DNA from 3 places in the Bradyrhizobium sp. 157 genome. Region 2 is predicted to be linked to each of the others. Evidence: predicted binding sites of a transcription regulator. Region 2 holds the regulator's gene; each other region holds the start of a gene.
What was found. Region 2 encodes PhoB, which activates phosphate uptake and scavenging genes when phosphate is short. Its sites were predicted from a motif close to TGTCATNNANCTGTCAT; they were not measured.
Positions count from the first base shown of each region.

Region 1: a site for PhoB is predicted at 1,930-1,946, ahead of IVA95_RS36240 (YbhN family protein). Genes of this name have one in related genera too.
Region 3: a site for PhoB is predicted at 6,791-6,807, ahead of phnC (phosphonate ABC transporter ATP-binding protein). Genes of this name have one in related genera too.

Region 1 covers NZ_JADPKF010000120.1:116,333-125,987, forward strand. The annotation lists gene IVA95_RS36230 (EAL domain-containing protein) at 1-1,036, opposite strand, end outside; gene IVA95_RS36235 (ferritin-like domain-containing protein) at 1,209-1,715, opposite strand; gene IVA95_RS36240 (YbhN family protein) at 2,099-3,163, shown strand; gene IVA95_RS36245 (hypothetical protein) at 3,252-5,240, shown strand; gene IVA95_RS36250 (DUF2147 domain-containing protein) at 5,337-5,945, opposite strand; gene IVA95_RS36255 (NAD(P)/FAD-dependent oxidoreductase) at 6,068-7,096, opposite strand; gene IVA95_RS36260 (thioesterase family protein) at 7,254-7,709, shown strand; gene IVA95_RS36265 (2Fe-2S iron-sulfur cluster-binding protein) at 7,957-8,277, opposite strand; gene IVA95_RS36270 (Hpt domain-containing protein) at 8,413-8,790, opposite strand; gene IVA95_RS36275 (negative regulator of septation ring formation) at 9,175-9,655, shown strand, end outside.
Region 2 covers NZ_JADPKF010000077.1:131,525-141,179, forward strand. The annotation lists gene argF (ornithine carbamoyltransferase) at 140-1,066, opposite strand; gene IVA95_RS20150 (aspartate aminotransferase family protein) at 1,066-2,274, opposite strand; gene IVA95_RS20155 (GcrA family cell cycle regulator) at 2,769-3,278, shown strand; gene phoB (phosphate regulon transcriptional regulator PhoB) at 3,453-4,157, opposite strand; gene phoU (phosphate signaling complex protein PhoU) at 4,168-4,884, opposite strand; gene pstB (phosphate ABC transporter ATP-binding protein PstB) at 4,896-5,717, opposite strand; gene pstA (phosphate ABC transporter permease PstA) at 5,714-6,559, opposite strand; gene pstC (phosphate ABC transporter permease subunit PstC) at 6,564-7,562, opposite strand; gene pstS (phosphate ABC transporter substrate-binding protein PstS) at 7,744-8,754, opposite strand; gene IVA95_RS20190 (ATP-binding protein) at 8,894-9,655, opposite strand, start outside.
Region 3 covers NZ_JADPKF010000005.1:29,474-39,128, reverse strand. The annotation lists gene IVA95_RS00910 (peptide ABC transporter substrate-binding protein) at 16-1,806, shown strand; gene IVA95_RS00905 (peptidoglycan-binding protein) at 2,349-4,310, shown strand; gene IVA95_RS00900 (DUF3592 domain-containing protein) at 4,476-5,003, shown strand; gene IVA95_RS00895 (caspase family protein) at 5,000-6,697, shown strand; gene phnC (phosphonate ABC transporter ATP-binding protein) at 6,883-7,641, shown strand; gene phnD (phosphate/phosphite/phosphonate ABC transporter substrate-binding protein) at 7,672-8,544, shown strand; gene phnE (phosphonate ABC transporter, permease protein PhnE) at 8,549-9,355, shown strand; gene IVA95_RS00875 (phosphonate dehydrogenase) at 9,375-9,655, shown strand, end outside.

The DNA.
Region 1 (9,655 bases), on a different contig from region 2:
GCTGGTCGACGACGCGGAGCGAACGTCCGTTGCGGCTCACCGTTCTGGTCACGCTGTTGCCGGCCTTGGCAGCAGCGATCACGTTGGCGACGAACTGATCGGGATCGCCGTCCCATCGATCAAGCGCCTTCTGCTGCCGAAGGACATCGAGCAGCAAACGACCCTGGAGAGTCATGGCGGTCCGTCCCATCATTTCGGCGTAGCGTTGGTTATTGAGCAGGATGCGACCATCCGCATCGAACATGCAAAGTCCCTGCGACATGTTGTCGAGCGCGGTATCGAGCAGGACTTTCTGCTGATGCAGTTCGCCCTTGGCGCGGCGGTCGATCATGGCCGCCAGCAGCGATAGCCCGAGGATGGCGAACGCTGCCACCGCCGTCAGGAAGGAAAGTGCGGTCGGTGAAATCGACAGCCCGTCCGTCCCGAGCGTCGGGTCGGGAATCAACGTGACGGCGCCCATCGCGGTGAAATGATGCGAAACGATGGCAACCGTCAGCAGCCCGGTGGCGCCCACGGTATGGGCGGGATTGTCGCGACGCGCGGCAACAAGAAGCGCCATGGCCGCAAACACGCTGCCAAACACGATCGAGGCCACAACGATGCCGGGCGACCACACAATGAACGCCGGAAGCTCGAGTGCCGCCATGCCGGTGTAGTGCATCGCTGCGACGCCCGCGCCAATCACGGCGCCGCCAATCGCAACCACCGGCCACCGTGCGCTCGACAGCGCAATGCACAGACCGACGGCGACGATGCCTATCGCGAAGACCAGCGACAACAGCGTAACGGGAATGCTGTATCCGGCTCCGGCGCCGGGATCGTAGGCCAGCATCGCGACGAAATGGGTGGCCCAGATTCCGCAGCCGCCGACCGCTGCATCGAGGCCAATCCAGATCGCGCGCGTACGGTCGCGCGAGGCCCTAGCACGATGAAACAGGCTGATGGCGACTGCGCTGGCAAGCCAGCAAATGGCACCGGCAAGCACGACCAGGCGCCAGTCGTGCTCGGAAGTGAGGCAAGTTAGGACGCGATACATACAGACCCCCGAAGGCCTGTAACTGCAGCCCTATTCGTATATTTGGCGTAACCGCCGCGGTGCGGTTACGCGGATGGTAAACAAACGCTTTTTGGCATGCCAGGCATGCCGGCGCGGAAACGCCGCGCGAGCTACTCGCCCGCGCGGCGTTTTGCCTCAATGGCGCGATAAATCAGCTTGCGGCTCGCAGGTTGACCTTGCCTTCCGCCAGCGAGGTCAGCTTCTTGTCGACCGTCTTTTCCTCGTCGAGCGTCTTCTGCAGGATGCTGGCGCAATCGTTGCGGCCAAGCTGCCGCGCCCAGGCGATCAGGCTGCCGTAACGGGTGATTTCATAGTGCTCGGCAGCCTGGGCGGCATTAATGAGGGCCGCGTCCAACACGTCCTTGTCCTCGATCTCGCCTGCGACGTCGTCCGCTTCCTCGATGATGCCGTCGATCGCTGGGCAATCGACCGCCTTCACCTCTGCGCCGTGCATGCGGAATATCTCTTCGAGACGCTGCACATGCGTCTTGGTTTCGTCGAGATGGCCCAAGAAGCCCTGTTTGAGCTGCTTGTCAGTGGCCTTTTCGGCCATTTTCGGCAGTGCTTTCACGAGTTGCTTCTCGGCATAGTAGATATCCTGCAATTGGTGGATGAACAGGTCGTTCATCGTCTTGATGTCTTTGGTGAACAGTCCCATTGCGGTTCTCCTCCATTTGGGAACACGCAGGCGCAGGCCTCATGCTGGCCGGGCGCACGCTTCATGTTCGACATTGATTAGAGGCTAACTTGCTCGCGAAAAGGACGTTCCTGAAGGCCGCGAAAACGCCGCGATGGAACGGATGGAACGGCGCGGCAAAAAGAGCCCGCGGAACGGACCTCGTTGCGACTCAAAATCGTTAACGCGGCGACATATGTATGGCGTATGACAAAGGCGACGAACGACGCCAAAAGGCATGCTTGTCAAGGGCTGCACAACGGCCCGGTTTTGGCTTATGGGTTTCGCGCACGGTGCCTCTGACCGTCGACTGTCACCCGTCGTGACAGGCCCATCTTTACGTATTGCGCCCGCCGGGAGGATGAATGCATCGGCTGCTGACCGCGCTCAGGCGTGGCTTCAAGGAGAAGATCGGCTGGAAACGGCTGGGGATCGCTGCGAGTCTTCTCATCATCATTCTTGCGATCACCCATCTGGTTCGCACCCTGAAGGGCGTCGACACCGGGGTTGTTTTGACGGCCCTGACCGAAATCGCCCCGCATCGGATCGCGCTGGCGGCACTGTGCGTAGTAGGCGCGTTCTTCACGCTGACCTTCTATGATTTCTTCGCATTGCGAACGATTGGCAAGACGCACGTCCCCTACCGCATCGCGGCGATGTCGAGCTTCACCAGCTACACCATCGGTCACAACGTCGGCGCCACCGTCTTCACCGGCGGCGCGATCCGGTTTCGGATCTATTCTGACTACGGCCTGACTGCGATCGATGTCGCCAAGATCTGCTTCCTCTCCGGCCTGACCTTCTGGCTCGGCAATCTGTTTGTGCTCGGCATCGGCATGGCCTGGCATCCTGAGGCGGCGTCGGCGATGGACCTGCTGCCGCCGGCAATGAACCGGCTGATCGCGATCGGCTGCCTTGCCGGCATCGCCGTTTATTTCATCTGGCTGCTCTTGGGCGAAGGGCGCCGCGAACTCGGCCAGAACGGCTGGAAAGTGGTGCTGCCCTCGGCGAGGCTGACGTTGCTGCAAGTCCTAATCGGCGTCGTCGATCTCGGCTTCTGCGCGCTGGCGATGTATTTGCTGATGCCGATCGCGCCGCACATCGATTTCATTTCGTTGGCGGTGGTATTCATCCTGGCAACGCTGCTCGGTTTTGCCAGCCATGCACCCGGTAGCATCGGGGTATTCGATGCCGCGATGCTGGTGGCGCTGCCGCAGTTCGGCAAGGAACAATTACTGGCGACGCTGGTGGTATTCCGAATCCTGTACTTCCTGATTCCCTTCGGCATCTCGATTTGGATCATGGGCACGCGCGAACTCTGGCTCAGCGTGGTGCAGCCTTGGCTGGACCGCCGTCGGCTCGGCGAAGCGTGCACCGCCAAGGCCCGGGTGCGGCAACCGGTCGAGGGCCGGCAATCCCGAGGCCGGTAACGGCGTCGTTATCTGCACCGTCTGGTCTTTTGAGGCAGAGCTGCCTCATTCTCTTATTTCTGCCTTACCGCTAACGTCAAACGACGCCATGGCTGGAATTCTCTCACGTTCGATGATGTCGGTCGCGCTGCTTGCCGGCGTGCTGATTGGAATAATCACGTCCGCGGCGGAAGCCCAGACCGCCGGGGGCTACGGGCCGCTGCAGATTTCTTGGGAAGTACGCAACCGCTTCCGCCTGTTCCGCGAGGAGCGGGATTTCCTGCTGCATGCCGAAAGCGGACGCGGCCGCAGCGTGCTGGCTTCAGAGCAGGTGCTGGCGATCCAGAGCGACGGCCGCGGCTGGGCACGCAATACCGTGAACCGGCTCTGCATCGATCTCGCCGGCCGCGTCAGCGAGCCCTGCACGCGCGACAACGTCAAAGAAAGCTATCTGACACCGATCGATCATCCGGTCGTGATCCGACTGACGGGCCCGGTGCCGGTGGGCGCGACCTGCGCCTGGACGGTCGACGACGGCGACGGCCCGCAAACTTCCACTTTCGACTGCGCCGAACCAGTCAATCTCCGCGTCCGCTACGGCCGCACCACGGTCGTGACCGCCGACATATCCAGCTCGGAGGGCACTCAGCGCGCTTTCACCGAGATCGCGGTACGCGACATCTTCATAGCGGGTCTCGGCGACAGCATCGCGTCCGGCGAGGGAAATCCAGACCGCCCAATTGCGCTCGCCGATGAAGGCTTCTGCTTCCGCTCCTATCTCGGCACAGCGGCCTCGCAATATTACCGGCCGAGCCGCGCGGGATATAAAGGCGGACGGGCCTGCGAGGCGCCCGATTCCCTCGCCGTCTGGCAGCGGCAGAGTGCGCTCTGGTTTAACCCCGCCTGCCACCGTTCGCTCTACAGCTATCAGACGCGAACCGCACTGGCGCTCGCCGTGCGATATCCGCATATCGCGGTGACCTACCTGCCGCTGGCCTGCACGGGCGCCACCATTGCCGACGGGCTGTTCGGCTCGCAGCGCGCCCGCGACTGCCTGCCGTCGAAATCGGGCGGTGCGTGCCAGGGCACCGTCAACGGGCAACTGGCCGAGCTGCGTGAAGCCCTCGCCGCCGCGAAACGCCGCCAGCCGGACCGCCAACTCGACCTGGTGCTGCTATCAATCGGCGCCAACGACATCTATTTTTCCGGCCTCGTCGCCGACGTCATCGTGGACACGGCAACCGAACGCGCACTGTTTCGGCGCAGCGGCGTGATGGCCTCAGTAGACGACGCACGTGGCGCGATGACGCGGGACCTGCCGCAGGGCTTTGCCAAGCTGCGCGAGGCGCTGAAGCCGCTTCTCGGCGGCGACCTGTCGCGGGTGGTCTACACCGCCTACGCCAATCCGACGTTGTCGAATGGCGGCGCGCCCTGCCCCGGCGGACGCGCCGGCTTCGATATCCATCCCTCCTTCAACGCCCAGCCGCAGCGGCTGGCCGCCGTATCGAACTTCGTCGAAAGCGAATTCCTGCCGCAGTTGCGGGCACTGGCGCTCTGTGAGGGCGGCATCCTGTGCCGCAATCCCCGCGCCGACCGCATGACCTTCGTTGACAGCCATCAAGCCAGCTTCGCCAACCACGGCTTCTGCGCACGCGCCGAGAACGATCCCGAATTCGACCGGCAGTGTTTCTCGGCGACCGGCGACAGCTTCGATCCGGATATCGTCACGGCCGCCAGCCAGCCGATGCTGTGCGGCCGCAGCGCCGGTGAGTACCGCGCCTATCTGCCGCGCGCGCGCTGGATCCGCGACGCCAACGACAGCTACTTCGCGGCGATGACCTACCCGCAAGGCCTGCCGGCATCGCAGCAGCCATCCGATATCCATGATGCGACATGGGGGGTCTTGTCCGCAGTCTATGGCGGCGCGGTGCATCCGAGCGCCGAGGGCCACGCCGCGATGGCGGATGCCGCCGTGCCGGCCGCCGCCGCCGTGCTGCAGCTCGATGCGGCGGTGCCTGAAGTCACGTCGCAGCCAATGCAGCCGATACCGGTTTTGCCGGATGTGCCGCGCCCACCAGGCAGAACCGGATTGAATTAGAGCGTTTTCAAGCGAAGTGGACACCGGTTCGCGTCAAGAAAACGCGTCAAAACAAGAATCTAGAGCCGGTTCTATTCAATCAGAACCGAAAAGGCTCTAGCGCGCAGGTGCAGGAACCGGTGCCGGCGCAGTGGTCTTCTTGGGCGCTGCGGGGGTCTTTGCCGCACCGGCGGGTTGCTTGATCGCAGCGGCCTGCGCCGGCAAATATTTTGCGATGATCGCGGGATCGACCTGCGCCAGCGCCGTATCCGGCAGGCGGGTCCAGACCTCATCCCTGCCCAGCAGCGAAATGCCGAGATAGCCGCGCATCGTCAACGTCTGCCCATCGGGACTGAGCGTCATCTTGGCTTTGTAGATCTTGCCATCGCGCGGATCGAGCACGTTGCCGTTCTCGTATTTCAATCCGTCGCGCTTCATGTCCCGGATGAACGAGAGCCCGAGCCACGGCGCATCCTTGCGATCGTCAGTGCATTTCGAGCAAGTCGGATTGGGAGCATCGCCGGGTTCGGAAAAGAGCTTGGCGAACACGCCCTCGAAGGCGCCATTGCGGTCTACGACGAGAAACCACCCGACCGGCTTGCCCTTCTCGACCTTCTCCCACAGCCCGGCTGCAGAAGGTTCCGCCGGCTGCGCGGCGAGTTCACCAGCCAACGCGAGCCCGATCACGATCGGGAGTATCAGTTGAAATCCAGCCAGCTTGCGCATCGTCATCACCTGCAATTCGCTAAAGGAATGGCCCCAGACTAAGGCCATTTCGCGGACGGTTCCAGCAACGATCGCCGCGAGCCCGATAAAGCTCCGCGGGCCCAACTGTCATTTTTTTGGAATCAGCTGACCCCGAGCTTCTTCTGCAGGCTCGATGACGAGGTGGTGTACTGGAACACCAGCCGCTTGTCCGGATAGACATAGCGGTGCGCCTTCTGCGCCATCAGCGCGCCCTCATGGAATCCGGACAGGATCAACTTGAGCTTGCCGGGATAGGTGTTGATGTCGCCGATCGCGAAGATGGCGGGAACATTGGTTTCGAAGGCCGCGGTATCGACCGGAACCAGATTGTTCTCGAGCGCGACGCCCCAATTCGCAACCGGGCCGAGCTTCATCGTCAGCCCGAAGAACGGCAGCATTGTATCGCACTCGATCTTCGAGACCGCGTTGTCGTTGCCCTTCATCATCGCCGCGGACAGCTTGCCGCCCTCGCCTTCGAGCGACGTCACCTGACCGATCTTCAGGTCCATCTTGCCGCTCGCGACCAGCGCACGCATTTGCTCGACGCTGTGCGGCGCGGCGCGGAAATCGTCGCGCCGGTGCAAAAGCGTCACGCGCTTCGCGATCGGATGCAAATTGAGCGTCCAGTCGAGCGCGGAATCGCCGCCGCCGACGATCAGGATACTCTTGTCGCGGAACTGCTCCATCTTGCGTACGGCATAAAACACCGAGGTGCCTTCATAGGCCTCGATGCCCGGCACCGGAGGACGCTTCGGCTGGAACGAACCGCCGCCCGCGGAAATCACCACCACCTTGCACTCGAACACCTTGCCGGCATCGGTGGTCACGCGGAACAGCGGATCGCCGATCTTCTCGATCGTCTCCACCATCTCGTTGAGATGGAAGATCGGACCGAACGGTTTGATCTGCTGCAGCAGCGCGTCTGTGAGGCCCTGCCCGGTGACGAAGGGAATGCCGGGAATGTCGTAGATCGGTTTCTCCGGGTAGAGTTCGGCACACTGGCCGCCGATCTTGTCGAGGATGTCGACCAGATGCACCTTCATGTCCAACAGGCCCAATTCGAAGACGGCGAACAGGCCGCACGGACCCGCGCCGATAATCAGCACATCGGTCTTGATCGCTTCGCTCATATCAGCTTCTTTTCGGTTGAACCTGGCGAAATGCCGCATCTGTCTAGCCAAGCCAGCGGCAACAGGAAAGCCAAATATCGCACTCCTGGCCGCGGCAACCCCTTGCCGTCACTCGACAAGTGGGCTGTAAGGAAACGAGACTTTCGGAGATGGCCCTGTGAACGCCCACTTGCGTCCCGACGCGACCCCGCGTCCGGAAGATTTTCCGTACCGCTTGTCGGACAATGTGAGATTTGCCGACCTCGACCCCAACCAGCATGTCAATAACGCAGTCTACGCGACCTATTTCGAAACCGGCCGCGTCACGCTGATGAAGGACCGCAGCTACGGACTGATGCCAGACGGCGTGACCTGGATCATGGTCCGGCTCGACATGCATTTCCGCGCCGAATTGTGCTGGCCTGGTACGATTGAAATGGGACTGGGCGTGGTCAAGTTCGGCCGAACTTCGGTCACCTTCGATCAGGTGGTTTTCTCCGAAGGCAAATGCGTTGCGTCGGCGCAATCGGTTTCGGTGCTGCTGGACGAAGCCACGCGCAAGCCAACGCCATTGACGCCGGAGATTCTGGCCAATTTTCAGCGCTGGATTCGCCGCGGAGCAAAGCCGACATGATGCGCGCGGCGATGTTGGCGGCCCCTGATCGTCGGCATCGCGATGCAGCCTGTCGCTGCCGAGCCGTTCCATCGCGAGGACCTGCGTATTCCGATGCAGGCCGCGGGCCCACGCGGACTTGAAGCCAATCGGTGGAGGCTGCCCTCGCCGCCTGCGCGGAGTACGCGGCCGATTGCGCGCTATAGGCGGTCGGCCACTATCTCGCGAAGACCGCGAACGCCTGATAGCACTGAACGTCTTCCGGAGTTCAGGCCTGTCGTTCCGGCGTCGACACCACGAGGCCGTCGAGGTCGTCGCTCACCTTGATCTGGCACGACAGGCGCGAGTTCGGCCGCACGTCGAAGCCGAAATCCAGCATGTCTTCTTCCATCGGGGTCGGAGCGCCGACCTTCTCGCGCCAGGCCTCGTCGACATAGACGTGACAGGTTGCGCAGGCGCAGGCTCCGCCGCATTCGGCTTCGATGCCTGGAATGGCGTTGCGGATCGCGGCTTCCATCACGGTCGCGCCGTTCTCGACTTCAATGGTTCGTTTTTCGCCCGTGTGGTCGATAAAGTGGATTTTGGCCATGATCGCTCGTGCTGCCGGAATAGGAAGGAGTCCCGGCAGTCCTATAACGGGTCGATCCACGCAGCGCCAGCGGTCGGGACGAAAACCTGAGGCAGCATTTTACCGGGATTTTGGCCGATCCGGACCGCTTTCCGCTCAGGAACGATGCAGAATCGCTTCGATCGCTGCCTGCGCCTGTGCAACCGCCTCATCAAGTTCGGCGAGCGGCGCTGATGCATCGAAGCCACTGGCGATAGCCGCCTCCAGCCGGTCTGCGGCATCAGCGACGGCAAAGGCGCCGATCGCGCGGGCCGAACCCTTGAGCGTGTGCGCCAGCGCGCTGGCATCCGCAGGTATGGCAGCGAGCGTGTGGACGAGTCTCGCCGATTGGGCCGAGAACATCGTCAATACCTCCCGCTCGAGTCCAGCATCGCCGAACGTCATGCGGTCGAGATGTTCGAAATCGATCGGCCCGTCGCCGGGAGCCAGCGGTGGCGATGGCATCCATTCTACCCGTTCGAGATGAAGCGACATGGCAAGATCCGGATCGCCCCGCCGCGTTGATTCCCGGAGGGGCATTTTGGTCAGCCAATCACGACAGCAGTTAACGGAACGTTCTCGGAATACGCCGCAACTTTGCCTTGTTTTCGCCGGCAATCCGCCTCGATCCAAGATTCGGTTCCAAAAATCTGTGTATCCGTAAGGCTTTAAGAAACAAAGCTGTTAACGATGATTAAGAATGTCTTAATCGCGGCCATTTCATTCGTATCGCTCAACCAATAGGATGTTTGCGGACGTGTGCGGACAAGCTGCCGGCGGGCACGCTTGCGGTCCGCGGGGGGTTATGAATCCAGCTTCGAGCTTGCGGCGTTTTTGCAAGAACGGCTGGACGCGTAAAAGTTAAGAGGGCTCGGACTGATGGCGAACAATCCCAAGAAGGTCAAAGATCCCACTGAAGTCGCGCTCTCCGCCATTCAGGAAGCGCTCAACATCAGCGATACCACCGTCGACCCCAGCCGAAATTCGATTGGCGGTGAACTCACGCCGCCGATCATGCCCTCCGCCGCGCCGCCCTATTCAGAAACGCAGTTCGACACGCGCGCAGGCGCCGAGCGGTCGGCGTTTGATCCGATCGACGAGCCGCGCAGCCCCCGCCGCGCCGCCAATGACGATCGCGAAACCATCGGACAGATTCTGCAGGCGATCCAGAAGAACCATCCGGCCCGCAGCGTCTACACGCTTGCCACCGTGTTTGGCGGCGTCTGGGTGCTCGGCTGCGCCCTTCTGACCGTCAGCTTCCTGCCCTCGCTGCAGGCGGCGATCGGACAGAGCGGCGGCGTGCTGGTGCTCGCCGGGCTTGCGGCGTTGTTCTTTGCGCCGGTGCTCTTGTTCTACTTCC
Region 2 (9,655 bases):
GGGGTGATCCGTGTCCCGGACGCGGTGCAGCGTGCAACGCTGCTCCGCAGAGCCGGGACCCAATTGCAAGTGGTGTGGACCCCGGCTCTGCAGCGCACCGCTAACGCGCTGCGCAGCGTCCGGGGAACGCAACTAGGGCTCACGCCACTTCGTTAAAACACCAGGCCAGAATGCCCTTTTGCGCATGCAGGCGATTTTCGGCTTCGTCGAACACGACCGATTGCGGGCCATCGATCACTTCATCGGTGACTTCTTCGCCGCGATGCGCGGGAAGGCAGTGCATGAAGATCGCGTCCGGCTTGGCCAGCGACATCAGCTTCGCATTGACCTGATAAGGTTTCAGCACATTGTGGCGATGTTCGCCGTCTTTGTCGCCCATCGAGACCCAGGTGTCGGTGACGACGCAATCGGCGCCGCGCACGGCGGCTTCGGGATCGGTGCCGAGCACGATCGGCGCCTGCGTCGCCTTGATCCAGTCCTTCATCGCCTTGTTCGGCGCGAGCTGCGGCGGGGTTGCGACGTTGAGCTTGAACTTGAAACGCTCGGCCGCATGCGCCCACGAGGCCAGCACGTTGTTGTCGTCGCCGGTCCAGGCCACGGTGCGTCCTTCGATCGGGCCGCGATGCTCCTCGAACGTCATCAGGTCGGCCATCACCTGACAGGGATGCGAGCGCCGCGTCAGGCCGTTGATCACGGGCACGGTGGCATGCGCGGCCAGCTCCAGGAGCGCATCGTGGTTGAGAATGCGGATCATGATCGCATCGACATAGCGCGACAGCACGCGCGCGGTGTCGGCGATGGTCTCGCCGCGGCCGAGCTGCATTTCGGCCCCGGTCAGCATGATGGACTCGCCGCCGAGCTGGCGCATGCCGACGTCGAACGACACCCGGGTGCGGGTCGAGGGGCGTTCGAAGATCATCGCCAGCGTCTTGCCTTCGAGCGGCTTCTTGCTTTTCTCATGCGCTTTCAGCTTCGCCTTCATGGTGGCGCTTAACGCCAGCATGCTGCGCAATTCATCTAACGGCAGTTCGTTGATGTCGAGAAAGTGACGGACGGACTTGCTCATCATCCCGCCGCCTTCTTCAACTGCGAGCTCGACAGCACGACGCAGGCTCGCTCCAGCATCTGGACCGACTCGTCGATCTCGGCCTCGGTCACGATCAGGGGCGCCAGAAACCGCACCACATTGTCGCCGGCGCCGACCGTCAGCAGCTTCTGGTCACGCAACGCATTGACGAGATCGCCCGACGGCACCACGGCCTTGACGCCGACCAAAAGCCCCTCGCCGCGCACTTCCGAGAGAACAGTGGGATAGCGGTCGACGACGGAGGCCAGCTTCTGTTTCAACAGCAGCGACATTTTCTGCACGTGATCAAAGAAGCCGGGCTTGAGCATCACATCGAGCACGGCATTGGCCGCAGCGATCGCCAGCGGATTGCCGCCGAAGGTCGAGCCGTGCGAGCCCGGTGTCATGCCGCTCGCCGCTTCGGCGGTGGCCAGCACCGCGCCGATCGGGAAACCGCCGCCCAGCGCCTTTGCCAGCGACATCACATCCGGCGTCACGCCGACGCGCTTGTAGGCGAAGAGATCGCCGGTGCGGCCCATGCCGGTCTGCACCTCGTCGAACGCGAGCAACAGGCCCTTCTCGTCGCAGAGCTGGCGCAGCGCCTTGAAGAAAGACTGCGGCGCCGAGCGCACGCCGCCCTCGCCCTGCACCGGCTCGATCAGGATGCCCGCGGTCTGCGGGCCGATCGCTTTCTTGACCGCTTCGAGATCGCCATGCGGCACCTGGTCGAAACCGTCCATCGGCGGCCCAAAGCCTTCGAGATATTTCGCGGAGCCGGTGGCCGCGAGCGTGCCCAACGTGCGGCCGTGGAACGCGCCCTCGAAGGTGATGAGGCGATAGCGTTCTGGATGGCCCTTGGAGAATTGATAGCGGCGCACGACCTTGATCACGCCTTCCATCGCCTCCGCGCCGGAATTGCAGAAGAACACCAGGTCGGCAAAGCTCTGCTCGCAGAGCCGCGCGGCCAGCTTCTCGCCATCGGGCGACTTGAACAGGTTCGACATGTGCCAGAGCTTCGTCGACTGTTCCTGCAACGCCTTGATCAGGTGCGGATGGCAGTGACCGAGCGCATTCACCGCGACGCCTGAGGTGAAGTCGAGATAACGCTCGCCATTGGTGGCGGTCAGCCAGCAGCCTTCGCCGCGTTCGAAGCCGAGATCGACCCTGGCGAAGACGGGGAGCAGATGCGACGTGGCGCTATTGGTCATGGCAATCACTGAGGTTTGAGACCTGCCTTTGAGACCTGCCGCGGGCGTGCATTGGCGCGAACGCGGCAACAGCCGGTCTTGCGAAAACGAAACGTGCCGCCTCTTAAGGGCGGCACGTGAGAGGCATTCTATGTGGGCGGGGAGCGCTGTCAACACGCCACGGAACGGCTTTTCCTGCAGTGCAAGGGGCTGAAATCCGTAGGATTGCGGTGTGGTGGAAAACACGCAGTGAAATGCCTAGATGTCAGAACATGTGGACGCTCGGGCCCGGACTCTTGCGCCGGAGTCACGCCATATTGTAGCGTTTGGGCTGTCGGATACGACATCTCGTGCGGCAGTTCTGATCCCTGGAGTCCTTTTGTGCAGGCGTAAACGTTCGGGCGCGGTTAGCGCGCCCGGCGAGGGCTAAGGGATTCTGACCGCAGGGATTTTTGAGACGATGACATCGCCAGCGCCGCCCCGATTGGCCGGCGCGATGCGAAGGGAAGATTACGATGACGGTTTTGACCTGGTCCGACGATCGCGTCGAGCAGCTTAAGAAGCTCTGGGAAGCCGGATTGTCGGCAAGCCAGATCGCCGCGGAACTCGGAAATGTGACACGAAACGCCGTAATCGGCAAAGTGCACCGGCTGGGTCTCTCCGGCCGTGCCAAGAGCCCCTCCTCGGCCGCCCCGCGGCAGCGCAAGGCACGTCCCGCCCAGCCGATGATGCGCGTGTCGCGCCCGGTCTCGCGCGGCAATACCGCGCTCGCGCACGCCTTCGAAGTCGAGATGGAGCCGGATCCGATCGCCTTCGACAATGTCGTGCCGATGAGCCAGCGGCTGTCGCTGCTCGAACTGAACGAGGCGACCTGCCACTGGCCGGTCGGCGATCCCTCAAGCCCGGAATTCTTCTTCTGCGGCGGCAAAGCGCTCACTGGCCTGCCTTATTGCGCCCACCACTCGCGCATCGCCTACCAGCCCGCCGCCGACCGCCGCCGTCAGCAGCCGAAGCAGACAAGGTAAGTCGCGGTTCGTCGTAGCCCGGATGGAGCGAAGCGAAATCCGGGCTACGCGTTCCACTGTCATTGCGAGCGTAGCGAAGCAATCCATACTTGCTTTGCCGCACGATGGATTGCTTCGCTTCGCTCGCAATGACGATGAGAGAGTCCCCGCTTTCGCGCGGACAACGATGGAGCCTTACGGCTCCACCTTCGCAAATCGGTCATCCAGCGCGTAACCGGCGCCGCGGACGGTGCGGATCGGGTCCTGCTCGCGGCCGGGGTTGAGCAGCTTGCGCAAGCGGCCGATGTGGACGTCGACGGTGCGCTCGTCGATGTAGATGTCGCGGCCCCAGACGCTGTCGAGCAACTGCTCGCGGCTGAAGACGCGGCCGGGATGCTCCAGGAAAAATTCCAGCAGGCGATACTCGGTCGGACCGAGATCGATCTGACGGCCCGAGCGCGCGACGCGGCGTTTTTCGCGATCGAGTTCGATGTCGCCATAGGTCAGCACAGTGGCGAGCCGCTCGGGGCTTGCCCGCCGCAACAGGCCCTTCACCCGCGCCAGCAGTTCCGGAACCGAGAACGGCTTGACGATGTAGTCGTCGGCGCCGGTCGCAAGCCCGCGCACGCGCTCGCTCTCCTCGCCGCGCGCCGTCAGCATGATGATCGGCAATTGCTTGGTTTCCGGCCGGGCGCGCAGGCGGCGGCACAGCTCGATGCCGGAGAGCCCCGGCAGCATCCAGTCAAGCACGACGAGATCGGGCACGCGCTCTTTCAGCCGCGTATCCGCATCGTCGCCGCGTCCGACGGTTTCGACCTCATAGCCTTCAGCGTCGAGGTTGTAGCGCAACAGCGTGGTCAGCGCTTCCTCATCCTCGACCACCATAATGCGCGCGCTCATCTCGTATCCCTCAGCTATTCGGAACCGCGGTGGCAAAGGTCGTCATGTCGCCCTTCGGGCGCTTGTCGAGCATCTGCTGACCCTCGATCATGTAGAACACGGTTTCGGCGATGTTGGTGGCGTGATCGCCGATCCGTTCGATGTTCTTGGCGCAGAACATCAGATGGATGCAGAACGAGATGTTGCGCGGATCTTCCATCATATAGGTCAGGAGTTCGCGGAACAGCGAGGTGCAGATGGCGTCGACTTCCTCGTCGCCCTTCCACACCGCCATCGCCGCCGGCAGATCGTGCGCGGCATAGGCGTCCAGCACCGACTTGACCTGCGATTGTACCAGGTCGGTCATGTGTTCGAGGCCGCGCATCAGCTTCAGCGGCTGGAAATCGTTCTCCAGCGCCGCGACACGCTTGCCCATGTTCTTGGCGAGGTCGCCGATCCGTTCCAGATCGGTGGCAACCCGCATCGAGCCGACGATTTCGCGCAAATCGATCGCCATCGGCTGACGGCGGGCGATGGTCAGCACCGCGCGCTCCTCGATCAGATGCTGCAGGCGGTCGATCTCGACGTCGGTGGCGACGACGTGCTTGCCGAGCGCGACGTCGCGGCGGACCAGCGCGTCGACGGATTCGGTGATCATGCGCTCAGCCAGGCCGCCCATCTCGGCAACAAGGCGCGTCAATTCCTGAAGGTCGCTGTCGAATGCCTTGGCGGTGTGCTCAGAAGCCATCTGTTATCTCCTTAACCAAACCGCCCCGTGATGTAGTCCTGGGTACGTCGATCGCGCGGCGAGGTGAAAATCTTGTTGGTATCGTCGAATTCGATCAGCTCGCCGAGATACATGAAGGCGGTCTTGTCCGAGACGCGCGCCGCCTGCTGCATATTATGGGTGACGATGGCGATGGTGTAGTCCTCCGCCAGTTCCTGAATCAGTTCCTCGATCTTGGCGGTCGAGATCGGATCGAGCGCCGAGCAGGGCTCGTCAAACAGGATCACCTCGGGCCTGACCGCAACGGTGCGCGCGATGCATAGCCGCTGCTGCTGACCGCCGGACAGCGAGAGGCCACTGGCGTTCAACTTGTCCTTGACCTCGTTCCATAGCGCGCCGCCGCGCAGCGCCTTCTCGACCCGGCCGTCCATCTCGGACTTCGAGATCTTCTCATAGAGACGGATGCCGAAGGCGATATTCTCGTAGATCGTCATCGGGAACGGCGTCGGCTTTTGGAACACCATGCCGACGCGGGCCCGCAGCAGATTGAGGTCGAGCTTCGGGTCGAGGACGTTGGTCTGGTCGAGCAAGAGCTGACCGGTGGCGCGCTGACCCGGATAGAGATCATACATCCGGTTGAATATCCGCAGCAACGTGGATTTGCCGCAGCCGGACGGGCCGATGAAGGCGGTGACGCGATGGGTGCCGAGCGTGAGATTGATGTCCTTCAGCGCGTGGTGCTCGCCATAGTAGAAGTTCAGGCCGCGGGCGGTCACCTTGGGTGCGGCCTCCGGCAGCGCCACCTGCGGAACTGGGCCGCTCGCGTTACTCACGGATACGGAGAGTTCGGTCATTTGGATATCCTCTCGGCGCCAAGAATGCGCGCGCCAATGTTTAGGGCCAATACGGTGAGCGTGATCAACAGGGCACCGGCCCAGGCGAGTTGCTTCCAGTAGGCATAGGGGCTCTGGACGAAGTTGTTGATGGTCACCGGCAGGTTCGCCATCGTCTTGGTCATATCCAGGCTGAAGAACTGGTTGGAGAGCGCGGTGAACAAGAGCGGCGCGGTTTCGCCGGCGACCCGGGCGGTCGCGAGCAGGACGCCGGTGATCAGGCCAGCGCGCGCGGCACGATAGGCGATGCGCCGGATCACCAGCGAGCGCGGCATGCCGAGCGCGGACGCCGCTTCCCGCAGGGGATTGGGAACCAATCCCAGCATGTCCTCGGTGGTGCGGACCACCACGGGGATCACGATCACGGCGAGCGCGAGACATCCGGCGAACGCCGAGAACCCGCCCATCGGCACCACGATGGCGCCGTAGATGAACAGGCCGATGATGATCGAGGGCGCACTCAACAGGATGTCGTTGATGAAACGGATCACCGAGGTGAGCTTGTCGTGCTTGCCGTATTCGGCGAGGTAGGTGCCGGCGAACAGGCCGAGCGGCGCGCCAATGCCGACCCCAACCATGGTCATGATGATCGAGCCGATGATGGCGTTGCGCAGGCCGCCGTCGGTCGATCCGGGCGGTGGCGTATCCTGAGTGAAGACGGCGAAATTGATGCCGGAAAGGCCATTGAAGAACAGCGTGAACAGGATCAAAGCGAGCCAGGTCACGCCGAACAGCGCGGCGCCCATGCACAGGTACTTGACGATGATGTTGTTGCGGCGGCGAGATACGTAAATCGGGTTCATGATCTCAGTTCCCCGCTTTCTGTTCCAGCCGCATCAGCATCAGCCTTGCGGCAGCAAGAACGAAGAACGTCAAAATGAACAGCAACAGGCCGAGCAGGATCAGGCCGGACTGGTGCAGGCCGTCGCTCTCGGCGAATTCGGAAGCGATCGCAGCAGAGATCGTGGTGCCGGGCGCGAAGAGCGAGGACTGGATCTTGAACGAATTGCCGATGATGAAGGTGACCGCCATGGTCTCGCCGAGCGCGCGGCCGAGCGCCAGCATAATGCCGCCGATCACGCCGACCCGGGTATAGGGGATCACGACGTTGCGGACGACTTCCCAGGTGGTGCAGCCGACGCCGTAGGCCGCCTCCTTCAAAACCGGCGGCACCGTCTTGAACACGTCGACCGAGATTGCGGTGATGAAGGGCAGCACCATGATCGCCAAAATCAGCGAGGCATTGAACAGGCTGAGATAGGACGGCGGGCCGGCGAAGATCGTGCCGAGCACCGGGACGCCATCGAACACGCTGATCATGAACGGCTGGAAGTTGTTGGCCAGGAACGGCCCCAGCACGAAGAAGCCCCACATGCCGTAGATGATCGAGGGAATGCCGGCGAGCAGTTCGATGGCAAGGCCGATCGGACGACGCAGCCAGAGCGGGCAGATCTCGGTAAGGAACACCGCAATGCCGAGGCCGACGGGAATGGCGATCATCATCGCGATCACGGAGGTGACCAGCGTGCCGTAGATCGGGCCGAGCGCACCCAGCACCGGTGGATCGGCCGACGGCGCCCAGCGCTGCGTCCACAGGAATGCTGCGCCGTACTCCCGGATCGCGGGCCAGGCGCCGACGATCAGCGAAAGGATGATGCCGCCGAGGATCAGGAGGACCGAGATCGCGCAGGCGCGCGTGATCCAGTAGAAGGTAATATCGCCAAACTTGAAAGCGCCAAGGGCCCGGGCGCGGTCATAGGGTCCGGCAGCTTCCATTACGTCGCTTTCAACCGCCATTTCTGCCACGCTGGTCCCCTGTCTTTTACTTCAACGCCCGAAAAATGTCGCTTCTGCTTTGAGGCGATCTTCTTGACGATTTACCCGGCGTCATTCCGGGATGGTCCGAAGGGCCAGAAATCTCGAGATTTCGGATTCGCGACTTCGTCGCGCCCCGGAATGACGGGGCGCGACGTGCTCAACGTCTGCTTCAGCTCTTGATCTCGGAGGTCCAGGTCTTCTCGATCTGCTTGACGACCGAGTCCGGCATCGGGATGTAGTCGAGTTCTTCAGCCATCTTGTCGCCCTTCTCGAACGCCCACTTGAAGAACTTGATGGCTTCGGCCGAGGCCGCCTTGTCCACAGGCTCCCGGTGCATCAGGATGAAGGTCGCACCGGTGATCGGCCACGAGGCTTCGCCGGGCTGGTCGGTCAGAATCACGTAATAGTTCTTGGCGCCGGCCCAGTCAGCATTGGCGGCTGCGGCCTGGAACGCACCGATGGTCGGCTGCACGGTCTTGCCGGCCTTGTTGATGACCGCGCCATAGGTCAGCTTGTTCTGCTTGGCATAGGCGTACTCGACGTAACCGATCGAGTTCTTGGTCTGGCTGACATTGCCGGCGACGCCTTCATTACCCTTGGCGCCGACGCCGGTCGGCCACTCCACGGCGGTGCCGGAGCCGGCTTTCGCCTTCCATTCGGCATTGGTCTTGGAGAGATAGTCGGTCCAGAGGAAGGTCGTGCCCGATCCATCCGAGCGGCGAACCACCGTGATGGCCTCGCTCGGCAGCTTCAGTTTGGGATTGAGCTTGGCGATCGCGGGATCGTCCCACTTCTTGATCTTGCCGAGATAGATGTCGCCGAGCAGTTCGCCCGAGAACACCAGTTCACCCGGCTTGATGCCTTCAAGATTGACGACCGGCACTAAGGCGCCCATCGCCTGCGGCCACTGGATCATGCCGTCCTTTTCGAGCTGCTCCGGCTTGAGCGGCATGTCGCTGGCGCCGAAGGTCACGGTCTTAGCCACGATCTGCTTGATACCGGCGCCGGAGCCGATCGACTGGTAGTTCAGACCGTTGCCGGTCTCCTTCTTGTAGGCGTCGGCCCACTTCGAATAGAGCGGGAACGGGAAGGTGGCGCCCGCGCCGGTGATATCGGCAGCGAACGCCGAGGTCGACGCGGCGACCAGGCCGGCGGCGACGATTGTCTTGACGAAATTCATGGTTGATCTCCATCTCCTGAGCGAAGCGCTGTTGCGTCCGATCGCGCTCATGCCGCCCGTGTAGGCGCGGTCGATAGAGCTTTTACGAAGGTTCGATGACAGTTGGATGACATATCCAAGCGATTGAAATTGCTTGTATTTATGCCGTCGTCGGGGGTTTCGCCGGAGGAAAACAGGCAGTAAAGGTGGCGCCGTTTTTCGGCACGCTTTCGATCAAAAGACGGCCGCGATGGCGGTTAAGAATATGTTTCACCAAGGATAAACCGAGCCCGGTTCCACCCTGCGCCCGGCTGTCGCCGACATCGACCCGATAGAACCGCTCGGTCAGTCGCGGCAGGTGTTCCGGCGCGATGCCGGGGCCGAAATCGCGGACCATGACGCGGACTTCCGGCGCGCCCTCTCCCGCGGCGACCTGGTTCAGCGACACGATCACCCTGCCGCCGGACGCGCCATATTTGAGCGCGTTCTCGATCAGGTTCTCGAACAGCCGCAGCAGTTCCTCGCGATCGCCCGCAATCGCGACCGGCGTCTCCGGCAGATCGATCTCGATCGCCACCTGGCGTTCCCTGGCCAGCGGCTCCAGCCCGTCGGCGACCTGGCGAATGATCGGCACGATATCGACGCAAGCTTCGGGGCGGACATGCGCCGACAGCTCGACCCGCGACAGCGACAGCAGGTCGTCGATCAGCCGCGCCATCCGGGTCGCCTGCGTATGCATGATGGACAGAAAGCGCTCGCGCGCCTTGGCGTCATCCTTGGCCGGGCCCTGCAGCGTATCGATGAAACCCGACAAAGCGGCGAGCGGCGTGCGCAGCTCGTGGCTGGCATTGGCGACGAAATCGGCGCGCATTTCCTCGACCCGGCGCAACGGCGTCTGGTCGTGGAAGGTCATCAGCATGCA
Region 3 (9,655 bases), on a different contig from region 2:
TGAGGAGTCGGCCCCATGAAAGAACGGGAACTTCGAGACCTGATTGCTGACGTCAAGACCGGCCGGCTCTCGCGGCGGGCCTTTGTCCAGCGAATGATTGCCGTCGGCCTGACCGCGCCGATGGCAGGGATGATGCTTAGCCAGTCCGGGGTCGCGATGGCTGCGACCGAGCTACCCTACAAGCCGACCAAGGCCGGCGGCGGCGGCGTGCTGAAACTGATGTATTGGCAGGCCATCACCCTGCTCAATCCCCATTTCGCCGTCGGCACCAAGGATCAGGAAGGCTGCCGGATCTTTTACGAGCCGCTGGCGGGATGGGATGGCGACGGCAATTTGGTTCCGATCCTCGCCGCCGAGATTCCGAGCAAGGAGAATGACGGATTGGCCGAAGACGGCCGCTCGGTGGTCTGGAAGCTGAAACGCGGCGTCAAATGGCACGACGGCATGCCGTTCACGGCCGACGATGTCGTCTTCACCTGGGAATATGCCAAAACGCCGGAGACCGCGGCGGTCTCGATCGCCAACTACAAGGACATCACAGTCGAGAAGATCGACGACTTCACCGTCCGCCTCACCTTTGCCAAGCCGACGCCGTTCTGGGCCGATGCCTTTGTCGGCAATTACGGCATGATCATCCCGAAGCATCTGTTCAAGGATTACGTCGGCGCCAGGTCGCGCGAGGCGCCGCACAATCTGAAGCCGGTCGGCACCGGTCCTTATCTGTTCGTGGATTTCAAGCCGGGCGACATGCTCCGCGGCAAGATCAATCCGAACTACCACGTCGCCAACCGGCCGCATTTCGATGAGGTGGAGGTCAAGGGCGGCGGCGACGCGGTGTCGGCGGCGCGCGCGGTGCTGCAGTCCGGCGAATATGACTATGCCTGGAACATGCTGGTCGAAGAGGACATCCTGCTGAAGCTGGAAGCCGCTGGAAAGGGCAGGGTCAACATCACGCCGTCAGGCAATGTCGAGTTCATGTCGCTCAACTCGACTGATCCCGCCGTCGAGGTCGACGGCGAGCGCGCGAGCATAAAGACCAGGCATCCGCTGTTCAGCGATCCGGCCGTGCGCCAGGCCATCAATCTCCTGATCGATCGCGCGTCGATCGAGAAATTCATCTATGGCCGCACGGCACGGGCCACCCCGAACTTCCTCAACAACCCGGAACGCTTCCGGTCGAAAAACACCAAATTCGAATTCAACATCGAGAAGGCCAACCAGATCCTCGAGGCCGCTGGCTGGAAAAAGGGCGGCGACGGCATTCGCGCCAGGGACGGCAAGCCGCTGAAGTTCGTGTTTCAGACCTCGATAAATGCGCCCAGGCAGAAGACCCAGGCCATCGTCAAGCAGGCGTGCCAGAAAGCGGGCATCGACATCGAACTGAAGTCGGTGGTGGGATCGGTGTTCTTCTCCTCGGACGCCGCCAATCCCGATACCTACACGCATTTCTATTGCGACGCGCAGATGTACAACACCACCATGCCGCAGGCCGATCCGCAGTTTTTCATGAACCAGTATGTGTCGTGGCAGATAGCGAACAAGGAAAACAAGTGGCAGGGGCGCAATGTCTCGCGCTGGCAAAGCAAGGAATACGACGAGATCTACAAGCAGGTCGAACGGGAGCTCGACGCGGTGAAGCGCGCGGCGCTGTTCATCAAGCTCAACGACCTCGTCGTAACAGACAATTACATCCAACCCATCGTCTCCCGGAGCCGCGTCGCCGCGCTCGGCAACAAGCTGACCGCGCATATCTCGGGCTGGGACAACGATTTGTGGCAACTCGCGAGCTGGTACCGGGAAGCGTGAGAACGGGATAGCGGTGCAGCCCAGCGCTGTCACCGTAATACCACCATAATGCCACGGCCCGCATGCTGGGCCAGCGCGGGCGCGCAGCCGACTGTCGCGCCGGCAGCCGCGGCAATGGACGCTGTCCTGTTCAGGCGCGGCAGATGGCATGTCGAAGCCATGAGAGCTTCCGGGCTGGCATAGGTGCATCATCAATGGTCATGACAACGGCGAGCGTGGTCAGGACGACAACTCCGAGAACAGCGGCCGATGCACTCAGTTGCAGGTGACCTGCATCGCAACTGTTAGCTAGCTCACACGTGAAGGGCTGCAAAACGATGTAAGCTCTTCACGGTTCGCCGTGAGCCATAATGCTCCGGCTGCGCAAACGAATATCGATAGTGCGGACAGTGCGTCCGGCCGGTTGTCACTGGCCGCGACGATCGGATCATCGTGCCGAAAGGGCAGATCTGGGCCGGCCAATGAGCAGCAAACCGAGGCCGAGGACGCAGCGATCGGCGAAGAGGAAGCGGGCAACAGGCACACAAACGGGGGAGCGAGCAATGGGTCAAATTGGCAGGTCTACCGATCCTTCAACCGCTGATAATCGCGACGACGTCGCAGGCAGCGAGGTCGCTTCGTTCCGCTACAACAATCCCGGCGCTCAATATCCGAGCGCACGCGCCGCGCGCTTTGGCCAGACCGGCTATGGCATCATCGGCGGCGGGCACAAGATCGCGCGCTTTCCCTCGCCGGTGAACGGCGCCGCCTCGAACTTCGACCTCTTGTCACGGAGCTATGTCGGCATGCGGATCGGCGAGGCCGGAACGAAGTGGACCGGCGCTCACGGCTTCGGCGTACCCGGCTATGACTCGAACGCGATCCTGACGAAGGAGATGGTCGACGACCCCGTTCAGGCCATTGCCTTGCTGAAGGCCATTGCCGGCCGCGAGTCGGGCAAAGGCAATAACCTGACCGAAGAGCAGTGGCGTCAGGCGCATCGAATGTACAAGGCCGGCAGCGCCGATGCCTTCCTGAACAGCCTGCCCGCTGTAGCCGTTGCCCAGCCACCCACGAGCGGTGTGCCCTCGGGTGCGGGTCTGGTTCAGCGCGCCCGCGCGCATATCGGCGAGCAATACGTCAACACGCAGGTGCCGAAGGACGATCCGCATTGGCATGGCCCGTGGGACTGCGCCGAGTTCGTTTCATGGCTGGTCTATCAGGAAGCCGGCACGCTTTACGGCTGCGTCGACCACACGGCGCTGCCGGCCAAGGCCGATGCCTATACCGGCGCCTGGAAGGCTGACCTCGAACGGCTCGGTAAGCGCGTTTCGGTGGAGGAGGCGGCGGCAACCGTCGGCGGCATCGTGCTCCGCTATCCGCCTGGTCCGGGCAAGATGGGCCACATCGCAGTATGCGACGGCAACGGCGGCACCATCGAGGCAAAGGGACGGCGTTACGGCGTGGTGGCCGACACGGTGCACGGCCGCGGCTGGCATACCGGCATCCTGATTCCCGGCATCTCCTATGACAGTGCCGCGCCGATCAAGGTCAACCCGCCCGCCATCATCTACGAGGTCGATGCACCGAACATGGATATGGCGGTGGTTGCGCGCATCCAGGCGGCGCTGGCCGCCAAAGGCTTCGATCCCGGCCTGATCGACGGCGAGTTCGGATTAAACACGCAAGCAGCCGTGCTGCGTTTTCAGGAAGCCGAGGGCATGGTCGTCGATGGCGCGGTCGGGCCGGAGACGGCGGCCGCGCTCGGCGTCTCGCTCGGGGCCGAAGCCGCAATGCCTGGCGTCCTCGTCGCGGAGACCGGTACCGCCTCTGGCGCTGCCGCGCTCGACCTGCAGCAACTGCTCCCGCTTATTCTCATGTTGCTATCGAAGGAGAAACCGATGGCCGATCCTGCCAAGCCGGGCCAAGGCCTCGAACTGCTGCTGCCGCTGATTTTGCAGTCGGCACTTACCGGCAAGCAGCTCGACATCACGCAGCTTCTTACCGTGCTTGCGACCGGCAAGCCCGCTGCGATGCCGGCGATCACGCCGATCGCCAATGCGCCGGTGCTCGCGCAACCGGTCAACACCGTCCCGGCGCCGGTCGTCGCGCAGCCGGCAACGCCGCAACAGCCAGCCGCCGCGCCGCCGGTCGATCTCATCACCGTGCTGATGCCGCTGCTCTACGAGCGGCTGACCGGCAAGCCGCTTCCAGGCACCGAAAAACCGGATAAGCCCGCCGAGCCGCTCGCGCCGGCGATGTCGCGGCCGAGCGTACAGCTTTCAGCGGGCATGCTTGGTATCGTCACCCTGCTGCAGTCGGCGGGCATTCTCAACCTGCCCTTCAATCTGGGAGCGATTGCCGGTCAGGCGCCAACCACAGCCGCGCCGGTTTCAGGTTCGACCATAGCAACCTTGATTCCGATCATCACCGGCGTGATCGGCGCCACCGGCGGCTTCGGCGCGATCGGCGGAATCGCATCGAAGCTGCTGGGCGGACTGCTCAGCGCGTTCGGGAAGAAATGAGGGGGTGGAGGTTGGAAGAGTAAACCTCGCTGCCTCTGCGCCCCGCTGCTCGGGAGTTGTGCCCGCCGCTGGTGCCATGACACCTGCTCGGGGCATTGAACCTTTCAGTCCACGCCAAGACACATCCACGCCTACAACAGTGTTTGCCGCAGGGCGCGTCGTTTCATGGAAGATCCTGCAGTTTTTCTCAGCCGCCTTGCCAGGTTCGCCCTGATACCGATTGGCCTGCTGCTATTGCTCGCAGCGGGCTTCAGTGTCTGGTCAACAAGAACATGGATTGCACGCGCCATTGAAACGCCCGGGTCGGTGATCGAGATGGTGCGCCTGCGCGACAGCGAGGATAAGGGCTACGTGTTTGCGCCAGTCGTGCGCTTCCAGACGATGGACGGTCGTACCATTGAATTCCAGTCCGGGCTGCGCACCAATCCGCCGGCTTATCGCACCGGACAAACTGTCTCGGTGCTCTACGATCCCGATGTACCGGAATCGGCGGCCATTCGAGGCGTGTTTTCCCTTTGGCTGATGCCGATCATCCTGGCTTTCATCGGGTCGATCTTCCTGATGGTTGCAACAGCCATGATCATGCTGATCAGGCGGGTGGCGCGGGCTCTCGACCAGCCGCCGCATCTGACTGACGTGGTTGGTTCGCCGGCGCGCGGGCAAGTCGCCGTTTTCAACAGGACACGTTCATGATCGCGCTTCTGTTCGGTCATCGCCACGCCCGGCCGGGCCATGCCATGGCGCTTGTGCTAGCGCTTGCGTTGATGTTGCCCGGTGCCGGCGCATCCGAGGCCGCACCTTCCGACAATCGCGCAAAGCTCTGGAATTCCTGCCGTGCGGACGACAACGAGGCCGGCCTCGCAGCCTGTATGGCGATCATCAGCACGCCCGGCATTTCAAAACGAGAGCGCGCGATCGCGTACTACAATCGGTGCTATAAGTTCATCACCCGGCACGACTACAGGAACGCACTCGCCAGCTGCGACCGGTGCCTCGAAGACAATCCCTCCTTCGTCGAAGCATGGCTTAACCGGGCGTTGATCCGCAGCGGGTTCGGCCAATTCGACCTCGCCATCATAGACGCGACCAAGGCGCTCGCGGTCGCGAACAATAATTCCGACCGCGCCGACGCGTTGCGCAACCGCGCCGCTGCCCATGTGCGGCGTGGCAGCATCGCGGAGAGCCGGGCCGATCTGGACCAGGCGGCCAGGCTGCAACCTGGCGGCATCTACAATTTCATCCACCAGGCCGACTTCCTGGTGCAACTTGGCCGTCCCGATGAGGCGCTCCAACAGATTGCGCGAGCTCGCGCCGCTCGGGTCAGCGGTAACTCTTCGCAGCAGAAGACTTCCGCCGACATCGGCTTGCTGCACGGAAAAGCCCTCGTGGCGCTGAAGCGTTACCCGGAAGCGCTTCCTGTGCTGGATGCGCTGCTCAAGATCGACCCCCAAAACGCCGAAGCGTTTGCGCTAAAGAGCGTGGCATTGGGTCGAACCAACAACATCGCGGCCGCACGGGATGCGCTGTCCACCGCGCGCCGGCTGCCGCTGTCCAGTCCCGACGCCGCCGACGTGTTCCGCGAGGCGGAGCAGCTTGTGCGCGAGGTGGATAGCGCAATGGCGCCGCCCCGCGGCGAACCGGTCGCGCCGGGCGCAACGCCGTCGCGCGAGCGCAGCAATCGGGTTGCGCTGGTGATCGGCAATGCCGCCTATCAGAACGTTTCACCCCTCAAGAATGCGCGCCGCGACGCCGAGGCGCTGGCGGCGGAATTCGACGCGCTCGGCTTCCGCAAGGTGACGCTGCTGCGCGATCAGACGCGCGAACAGATGTTTGCCGCCCTGCGAGCCTTCGCCAGGGAGGCGGAAACGTCTGACTGGGCCGTCATCTATTTTGCCGGCCACGGACTCGAGATGGGCGGAGTCAACTGGCTCGCACCTGTCGATGCGCAGTTGAAGACCGATCGCGACGTGCGCCTCGAAGCAGTTTCGATCGACGAGCTCAGCACCGCGATCGAAGGCGTGCGGGGATTGCGGCTCATCGTGCTGGATGCGTGCCGGGACAATCCTTTCGCGCCGCAGATGCGCTTCACTAACAGCACGCGCTCGCTCGGAATGGGGCTAGCGCGCGTGGAGCCCGAGGGCGGGACCATGATCGCCTATGCGGCGAAAGCCGGTCAGGTGGCGCACGATGGGGACGACGACAACTCTCCGTTCATGAAGGCGCTGCTCAATCGGCTGAAGCAGCCGGGGCTGGAGATCTCCATGCTCTTTCGCTTCGTCCGCGATGATGTGATGGCCGCAACCGGACGGCAGCAGGAGCCTTTTGTCTACGGCTCGCTGCCGAGCGAACCTTTTTATTTCCGTACCGCAGCGACAGCTTCGCGGTGAGGCGGATCAATCGCGTACAGAACACTTAACACGTCCGAGTTTTGAGAGAGTAGCTCGGACCAGCAGGTCGGGCATCGAGCCTGCCTTGGGCTGTGTCATCCTGACGTCATGGACGCTTGATAGTCGGACTAAGCGAACAATTAACGATTTTGTTCGGAAACAGCGAACACGCTGCGAGGTTCGAGATGTTGTCGCTCCAGAACGTGACCGTTACATACCCCAACGGGGTCGTCGCGCTGCGGCCGACCACCGCCATGTTCGAGCGGGGAAAATTCATCGTTCTTCTCGGCACCTCAGGGGCGGGAAAATCGACATTGCTGCGCAGCCTCAATGGGCTCGTGCGGCCGACGTCGGGTGAGGTTTGCGTCGAGGGGCGTGGATCGATCTTCTCCAGCCGCACACAGTTGCGGGCGCATCGGCGGCGGACTGGAATGGTGTTCCAGCAACATCATTTGATCGGCCGGCTGTCGGCGCTCGACAATGTGCTGACGGGACGGCTTGCTGCGCACAGTGTGGTGCGGTCGATTTTTCCGCTGCCGCGCGCTGACCGCCTGCTGGCCCTGGAGGCGCTTGACCGGGTCGGACTTGCCGACAGGGCGCTGGACCGCGCCGATCAGCTTTCCGGTGGACAACAGCAACGCGTCGGCATCGCGCGCGCCATGGCCCAGAAGCCGGAAATCATGCTCGCCGATGAACCCGTCGCGAGCCTCGACCCCGCCACGTCCGTCCGGGTGCTCGAAGATCTTCATCGGATCTGCCGCGAGGACGGGATCACCGCGATCGTCAGCCTGCATCAGGTCGATCTGGCATGTCGGTTCGCCGATCACATCATCGGCCTCGCGCAGGGCGGCATCGTTTTCGAAGGGGCGCCAGATCAACTCGGGTCGGTTACGCTCGATCGTATCTATGCGACGGAACGCAAAGGCTTGGCCAAAGCGGCTTAGTCGAGCCCTCAATCTGGATGGAGAAATCAGATGATTCACCGCCGCAACTTCCTCGTTGCATCGGCCGCGGCCGGGCTCTGCGTGCTCGCCGCTCCGGCATTTGCCGCCGACAAGACAAACCCCGACAAGCTGCGTATCGCACTGCTTCCCGACGAGAACGCGTCGACCATCATTCAGAATGCACAGCCGCTCAAGAAGTACCTTGAGGAGGTGCTCAAGAGACCCGTCGAGATCATCGTCACCACGGACTATTCGTCGATGATCGAGGCGATGCGGTTCGGACGCATCGAGGTCGGGTATTTTGGCCCGTTCTCCTACGTGCTCGCCAAGTCGAAAGCGCCGGAAATCGAGCCCTTCGGCGTAGGCGTCGAAAAGGGTAAACCCAATTACCAATCAATCCTGATAGCCACGGCGGATGGCCCGGTGAAGGAATTGGCCGACATCAAGGGCAAGCCATTCGCATTCGGTGATCGGGCTTCCACGTCGAGCCATCTTGCGCCGCGCGCCCTTCTCGCCAAGCAAGGGCTGACCGGAGACGCCGACTATAAGGTCGTCCACCTGGGCCAGCACGATGCGGTGGCGCGTGCCGTCGCTGCCGGGCAGGTGCCTGCGGGGGCATTATCCGAATCCATTTACCGGGTCTTGGTCGAGACCAAGAAGATCGATTCCACCAAGCTCAGGCAGCTCGCATTGTCCGAACCGATTCCGAACTACCCGCTCACGGTGCAGGGCTTTCTGAAGCCTGAGCTCAAGGAAGCTATCAAGCGAGCGTTCCTGGACCTAAAGGACCCGGCCATCCTCAAGCTGTTCCGCGTTGAAGCTATCGCGACGGCAACCGACAAGGACTACGACGTGCTGCGCGACATGGCGAAAGTGCTGCAACTCGATATTGCCAAGCTGTGAAACGATGAAATCGGTTTCGCACACGTTTGACGCCATTCTCGAAGAACAACGCCGCTCCGCCTTGCGCGGGGCGGGCCTCGTCGGCTTGATCATCGCTGCGTGCGTAGCGGCGCTGGCGGCCACGGGCTTTTTCGACGCGCAGCGATTTCTGGAGAGTGGGCCTGCGATCGGTACGCTAGCCTCTGAAATGGTGCCGCCGGATTTCAGCCGCTGGCAATCATGGTTGCGGCCGCTTCTGGATACGCTTGCGATGTCGATCGCCGGGACGGCGCTCGCCGTGGCCTTCTCCTTGCCGCTCGCACTTTTGGCCGCTCCCAATACCAGCCCGCACCCGACCGTTTATCTGGCGGTTCGGACATTCCTCGCCTTCTTGCGTTCGGTGCCGGAGATCATCCTTGGCGTTCTGTTTGTCGCCGCGGTCGGTTTCGGGGCGCTGCCTGGTGTCCTTGCGCTGGCGCTGCATTCGATCGGCATGGTCGGCAAGTTCTATTCCGAGGCAATCGAACATGTCGATCCCAAGCCGCTGGAAGCGGCTCGCGCCGCGGGCGCGACGCCGTTGCAAGTCATCCAGCACGCCGTTCTGCCGCAAGTCCTGCCGCAGCTCACCGATGTCACGATCTACCGGTGGGAGTATCATTTCCGCGCTTCCGCCGTGCTCGGCATCGTTGGCGCAGGGGGAATCGGTTTCGAGCTGATCTCGGCTCTGCGCCTCCTGAACTACGACCAGGTTTCGGCCATCCTGCTTTCGATCCTCGCATGCGTTGTAATCGTCGACAGCGTCGGCGCGTACTTGCGAAAATCGCTCAAGTAACCGTGCCTCGATGACAGAGTTGCCGCTCATCGTTCTGACAAACCGGGTCTTTCCCGAGACCCGCGCCGTGTTCGATGGCGTTGCTCGCATCGTTGCAAACGATGGGCCCGAACCATGGAGCTATCACGAGGTGATCGAACGCTGCAGGGAAGCAGCCGCGCTAATGGCATTCATGACCGATTGCGTCGACCGGGCGTTTCTCGAGCAATGCCCGAACCTGAAAGTCATCGGCGCCGCGTTGAAGGGCTATGACAATATCGACGTCGATGCCGCAAGCGAACGCGGCATCCAAGTAACAAT